2 regions of the Duganella caerulea genome follow, and region 2 is predicted to be linked to the other one. Evidence: predicted binding sites of a transcription regulator. Region 2 holds the regulator's gene; the other holds the start of a gene.
What was found. The regulator LexA, encoded in region 2, represses DNA repair genes until DNA is damaged. The targets are predictions, from matches to a motif close to ACTGTATNNNNATACAGT.
Positions count from the first base shown of each region.

Region 1: ACUJB0_RS15765 (DNA topoisomerase IV subunit B) is a predicted target of LexA. The motif match lies at 1,200-1,217, and genes of this name have one in related genera.

Region 1 is NZ_BPWJ01000004.1:651,621-655,032, forward strand. It holds gene ACUJB0_RS15755 (hypothetical protein) at 1-222, shown strand, start outside; gene ACUJB0_RS15760 (TorF family putative porin) at 265-1,026, opposite strand; gene ACUJB0_RS15765 (DNA topoisomerase IV subunit B) at 1,243-3,240, shown strand; gene parC (DNA topoisomerase IV subunit A) at 3,254-3,412, shown strand, end outside.
Region 2 is NZ_BPWJ01000002.1:155,547-158,958, reverse strand. It holds gene priB (primosomal replication protein N) at 11-316, opposite strand; gene rpsF (30S ribosomal protein S6) at 335-721, opposite strand; gene lexA (transcriptional repressor LexA) at 933-1,571, shown strand; gene ACUJB0_RS05510 (serine hydrolase domain-containing protein) at 1,575-2,690, opposite strand; gene ACUJB0_RS05505 (hypothetical protein) at 2,762-3,256, opposite strand; gene ACUJB0_RS05500 (cystathionine gamma-synthase family protein) at 3,314-3,412, opposite strand, start outside.

The DNA of each region.
Region 1 (3,412 bases), on a different contig from region 2:
CGGCGCGAACAGGCCGCCGCCAACCAAGCCACCCGCCCCCGTCCCGAGGCGCCCGCCGCGCCAGCCATCCCGGCGCACGCGCAAGCCGCGCCCTGCCCGCCCGCGCAAGCCGCGCAAGCCGAACAGGCCACCCCGTCCCGCGACGCCATGCCCGGCCAAGGCTGGACGCAGCCCGAACGCCGCAAGTTCCGCTTCCGGCTGGAGGACGTCGCCTTCGAATGAAAACGCTTTATCGACACGCCCATGATCGGGGCGCGCACCCGGTCAGAACACCTTGCTGATGGTCAGCTGCAGCGCGGCCTTGCCGAGGAACTTGCCGTTGGCCGGCGACGCGTAGGCGGTCCTGCCGGCGTTGGTGCCGATCACCGCCAGCGCGCCGGTCACAACGCCAAAGTCCCTGGTGGCGCCGATCTTCCAGTCGCTGTAGCTGGCCGCGCCGTTATGCTTGACGTTCTGGTGGCCGGCATGAAGATTAACCGTATAGCCCTCGCCCGCCTCGAGGTTGGCGCCCAGGTCCACATAGCCGCTGTTCTTGCTGTCGACGAAACCAAACAGGTTGGTCACCGAATGCGAGTACTTGATATACGCCGGGCCGTAACCCAGCTGCCCATACACCTCGGTGGTGTCGGCGTTGGCGAAACCGCCGGCGTGCGCCAGTCCGTTCGAAGGATAAACATAGGCCAGCACACCCACGTCGTAGGCCAGGTCCGCGCCGAGCTGCCCGCGCCTGCCGCCGTAGACATCCCACTCGACATCGCCACCACCACCGGCATCCTTGGTCCACTTGATGGTCGACAGCCAGGTGCCGGCATAGAAGCCGGTGGGATTATTCGTGTAGTCAAAGCCGCCCTGCAGCGCCGGTTTCAGGCGCGTCTGCGAGATGCCGCGATAACGGTAGTCGCTGACCACCGCCGCGTTGAAGCTGGTTTCGTTGTCCGCCTTGGCGGCCGGCGCAGCGTCCTCCGCGCGCGCCTGCGTGCCCAAAAAAGCGGCGGCAACGGCCGCGGCGCATATCAATTTCTTCATGCTGGGAGCCCGTCTTTCTGTCGTTTCGATACCAAACAGCTTATCGGCCCCCCCGTAAAAACGGTCTAAAAAGGCGGGCCGGGCCTGTAAACATCGTGTATAAATTGCCCCGCGCGGTTTTTTTGCCGCGATTCAGCCCGGTTGAGGATAGAATACGCAAACGTCCGCATAAAACTGTACATAAACCCAGTATCGAAATTATCAGCTTGATCACGTATGGCCACTAAAAAACCAGTTTCCGACTACAGCGAAGCATCCATCCGGGTCCTCAAGGGGCTCGAACCCGTCAAGCAACGCCCGGGCATGTACACCCGCACCGAGAATCCGCTGCACATCATCCAGGAGGTGATCGACAATGCCTCGGACGAGGCGCTGGGCGGACATTGCAAAAACATCATCGTCACGCAGAACGCCGACGGCAGCATCACCGTGGAAGACGACGGCCGCGGCATCCCGGTCGGCCTGCACCCGGAAGAGGGCGTGCCGACGGTGGAAATCGTCTTCACCCGCCTGCACGCGGGCGGCAAGTTCGACAAGGGCTCGGGCGGCGCCTACGCCTTCTCGGGCGGCCTGCACGGGGTCGGCGTGTCGGTCACCAACGCGCTGTCCAAGCGGCTGGAGATCACCGTCTGGCGCAAGGAGCCCGACGGCACCGGCCTGCACAAGCTGGCCTTCGAGCACGGCGACGTGGTCGAGCCGCTGTCGTCCGTGGTGGCCCCGCGCGACGGCAAGAAGTCCGGCACCCGCGTCACCGCCTGGCCGGACGCCAAGTATTTCGACTCCCCCGCCATCTCGCAGACCGAGCTGCAGCGCCTGCTGCGCTCCAAGGCCGTGCTGCTGCCGGGCGTGTCCGTCACGCTGACCAACGCCAAGACCGGCGAATCGCAAACCTGGCAGTACAACGACGGCCTGCGCGGCTACCTGACCGAGGCGCTGGCCCAGGCCACCGACGGCGAGACCCTGATCCCGCTGTTCGAGGGCGCGCAGTTCGCCACGCCGGACGCCGAGGGCTTCGCCGAGGGCGAGGGCGCGGCCTGGGTGGTGGCCTGGACCGAACAGGGCGCCGTGGTGCGCGAATCCTACGTCAACCTGATCCCCACCCCCAACGGCGGCACCCACGAATCGGGCCTGCGCGACGGCCTGTACGGCGCGGTCAAGAACTTCGTCGAGATGCACTCGCTGCTGCCCAAGGGCGTCAAGCTGCTGCCCGAGGACGTGTTCGCGCGCGTCTCGTTCGTGCTGTCGGCCAAGGTGCTGGACCCGCAGTTCCAGGGCCAGATCAAGGAGCGCCTGAACTCGCGCGACGCGGTGCGGCTGGTGTCGACCTTCTCCAAGCCGGCGCTGGAATTGTGGCTGAACCACCACGTCGACTACGGCAAGAAGCTGGCCGAGCTGGTCATCAAGCAGGCGCAGTCGCGCCTGCGCTCGCTGCAGAAGGTCGAGAAGAAGAAGTCGTCCGGCGTGGCGGTCCTGCCGGGCAAGCTGACCGACTGCGAATCGTCGGACGCCACCCGCACCGAGCTGTTCCTGGTCGAGGGCGACTCGGCCGGCGGCTCGGCCAAGATGGGCCGCGACAAGGAATTCCAGGCCATCCTGCCGCTGCGCGGCAAGGTGCTCAACTCGTGGGAGACCGACAAGGACCGCCTGTTCGCCAACAACGAGATCCACGACATCTCGGTGGCGATCGGGGTCGACCCGCACGGCGTCGACAGCACGCCCGACCTGTCCGGTCTGCGCTACGGCAAGATCTGCATCCTGTCCGACGCGGACGTGGACGGCTCGCACATCCAGGTGCTGCTGTTGACGCTGTTCTTCAGGCACTTCCCCGGCCTCATCGCCAACGGCAACATCTGCATCGCCCGCCCGCCGCTGTTCCGCGTGGACGCGCCGGCGCGCGGCAAGAAGCCGATCCAGAAGCTGTACGCGCTGGACGCCGGCGAGCTGACCGCGATCGAGGACAAGCTGCGCAAGGACGGCCTGAAGGAAGGCGCCTGGTCGATCTCGCGCTTCAAGGGCCTGGGCGAGATGAACGCCGAGCAGCTGTGGGAAACCACGATGAACCCGGACACCCGCCGGCTGCTGCCGGTGTCGCTGGGCGGCTACGGCCACGGCGAATCGGCCGCGCGCTTCAATATGCTGATGGGCAAAGGCGAAGCGGCCGCGCGCCGCGCCTGGATCGAAGAACACGGCAACGAAGCCGAAGCAGACATCTAATTAGAACCGAACTATGACTCAAGCAAATCTCTTTGACGAACCGGCGTCGCCTGAAGCCGCCGGCAAGCCTGCCGCGCCCGCGCAGCCGGCAGCATCCGCTCCGGCGGCGGCGCAGGCCGCGCACACCGGCGACATCGACGCGCAGGCCGACGACGCCGCGCATGCCGGCACC
Region 2 (3,412 bases):
GCTCCTGTATCTAAATTGAGCTGTCTGGGACAGCACTAAAATCAATGATGTGAAACACCAGGCTTTTGCTATTGCGATTCTTCTTGTTCAGGAAACCGGTGAACTGATACATGCCTGCCAGTGGCGCCTGACTGAAGCGGCCTGAAATCTCGCCCGCGGCAACCGCGGCAACTTCAAACTCGCTCAATCGGGCGATGCCTGCCTCGACCTGCTGCGACCGGTGCTGGAGTACAGCGTTCACGATCGGCATGCCGGCCGGGGTGTAGCGCAAGGCGTCCCGTTCGGCGATCAAGGCAATCAACTGGAGCTGATTCAGCTCGGTTCCCGGTAACAATTAGGCCGCAGGAGCAGCAGCGGCTGCTGGAGCTTCGGTGCGATGCGATTTCGCCGCATCTTCACGTTGTACCGACTTCATCATCGGCGAAGGAGCGGTTTCCGCTTTCTTCATCTTGACGGTCAGGTGACGCAGCACGGCATCATTGAATTTGAAGGCGGTTTCCAGCTCGACCAGGGTCTCGTTGTCGCATTCGATGTTCAGGCAGATGTAGTGTGCTTTAGCCAGTTTCTGGATCGAGTAAGCCATCTGACGACGGCCCCAATCTTCAACACGGTGCACGGCGCCGCCGCGGGTCGTTACGGTGGTTTTGTAACGCTCGATCATGGCGGGCACTTGCTCGCTCTGGTCCGGGTGGACGATAAATACTATTTCATAGTGACGCATGCAAACTCCCTTAAGGACTGTGAATATAGCCCACCCTGGCGTCAAGACAGGTGTGGGAAGAGGTAAGCCCGCGACTATATCAGCTTTCCCGGCAAAAGACAATCCGCCCGCTCCATGAATTTATTTCGCTCAAAGCAACAAATTCCCTTGCTTTTCGCTTCACACTGTACAAAAATACAGACTGTCTATATACACAGGCCTAAAGCACTCTATGATCAAGCTCACCGCAAGACAGGAACAAATTCTCAATCTGATCAAGGATGCCATCGAGAACACCGGCTTCCCGCCGACCCGAGCCGAGATCGCCAATGAACTGGGCTTCAAGTCCGCCAACGCGGCCGAGGAGCATTTGCAGGCGCTGGCGCGCAAGGGCGCGATCGAGATCGCCGCCGGCACCTCGCGCGGCATCCGCCTGCTGGGCGTGCATGCCGAGCCAGCCACGCCCAAGGTACCGGTGTCGCTGATGATGTCGCTGCCGCTGATCGGCCGCGTGGCCGCCGGCTCGCCCATCCTGGCGCAGGAAAACCTGGAGACCAGCTACAGCGTCGATCCGGCCATGTTCTCCTCCAAGCCGGACTACCTGCTGAAGGTGCGCGGCGAGTCGATGCGCGACGCCGGCATCATGGACGGCGACCTGCTGGCGGTCAAGAAGGTGGACAGCGCCAAGAACGGCCAGATCGTCGTGGCCCGCATCGGCAACGATGTCACGGTCAAGCGCTATCGCAAGACCGGCTCCACCGTCGAGCTGCTGCCGGAAAACCCGGACTTCAAGATCATCAAGGTCGATCCCGAAGCCGACGAGTTCGCGCTGGAAGGCCTGGCGGTCGGCCTGATGCGCAGCTGGCACTAAGTATTACATCGACATCGGCTTCGGCACGATGAGCGGGAACGCGCTATTGAGCGCGCGCCTGGCGATATCGTCCGAGCCCATGTGCGAGTTCGACATCAGCACCACGCCCCGCTGCGTGCTGGTGTCGAAGCCGATGTAGGTGCGGTAGCCGCCCGTGCCGCCGTTGTGCCAGACGATGTGCGAGCCGTGCTGCTCCAGCACATGCCATCCCAGCCCCACCGATAATTCAGGCTTGCCTTCGACCGTATGACGCGGTTGATGCGCCGCCTGCATCGCACCGTACAGCGGCGTCTTCCGCAGTCCCATATTCGCTCCCACAAACTTCAGCATGTCCGCCGTCGACGAGCGCAGCGCGCCCATGCCTGCCAGCGCCGGCATGTCCCAGTTGGCCGCCACCCTGCCCGGCATGTCGTAGCCGGTGGCCAGATGCTGGCGCATGGACGGCGTCAACGCGATGGCCGTGCTGGACATGCCCAGCGGGCCGGTGATGCGCTGGCGCACCAGGGTTTCGTAGTCCACGCCAGCGCGCAGCGTCAGCGCATGGCCCAGCAGGCCGACGCCGGCATTCGAATACTCGTAGCGTTCGCCCGCCGCGCGCGTGGGCGTGTAGCCGTGCACGAACTCGTACAACTGCGGCACCGTGTAGTCGGCAAAGGGGTTGTTCTCGTCCCTGGGCGCGATGTTGCCCGGAATGCTGGGGATGCCGGACACTTGCGACGACAGGTCGGTCAGCGTGATCTGCCGTCCGCCGAAGGCCGGCGGCGCCGCGGCGGCCGGCAGGTAGCGCGCCACTGGATCGGCCAGGCTCACTTCGCCACGCAGGGCCATATCGCTGAGGATGGTGGCGGTGAACACCTTGGTGATGGAGCCGATCTCGTAGACTGTGTCCGCATCGACCGGCGCCCCGCCCTCGCTCAGGCTGCCGTAGGCCAGCACATGGCTGCCCTTGGCGTCGATGATGCCGACCACCATGCCGGTACCGGCGTGGTCGATATCGACGCGGGTTTTCATCATGGCGAGCAGTTCGGCGTCGCTGGCCGGTGCGGCGTGGACGACAGTGGCAAGGAATGCGCCGCCCAGCAGCGCCAGCATTTGTTTCGAACGGAATGGTGTAGTCATGCCACGCAGACTACCAAACATCAGCATGTATTGAACAGACAATCTTGCATCAATTTCCGCCATTCGGCCGGCTAGCGCTTGCCGGCGGTCTCGGGCTGATGCGACAGGTCGCGCGCGCTCAGGGCGAGATCGCCTTGCCTGCCCTCCAACGCGCTCTGCGCCAGGGTGACCGCGTCAGCCTGGCGCTTGGCCTCGTCCGCCACTTGCACGAACACCTGGCTCATCAAGGCTTGGGCGGCGCCCATCTCATCGTCCGTCATCAGGTCGGCCAGGTCGGCGGGGATGCTCTTGCCGACCGGGAGCGCGGCGTTGTAGTTGGCCAGGAATCGATCGTAGCAGTCATGCCAGGCGGCCAGCGCCTGCGTGAGCGCCGGTCCGCCGGCCGTGGCCGGACGCATCGGGATGTTGGGCGCCTTGCAGTTGAAACGGGCCAGCGCGATGTCGGCGCCGTCGTAGTGGCTGGTGTAGTACTCGATCTCGGCCTGCCGCGCCTGGCGGCTGGCCTGGTCGCCCGCGAAGGCGCTACTCGACAGCACGGTCAATGCCAGAACCCATGCTGCCTTCATATCGCCTCCGCGCTTAGCAAAATTGAAAGCTTAGATTATCACAACTTGAGGCTGCGCTCAGCAAGCTTCCAGCGCGCAGGTGAAATCGTCCAGCAGATCGTCGGTATCCTCGATGCCGACCGATACCCGTATCAGCGACTCGGCGATGCCCATCGA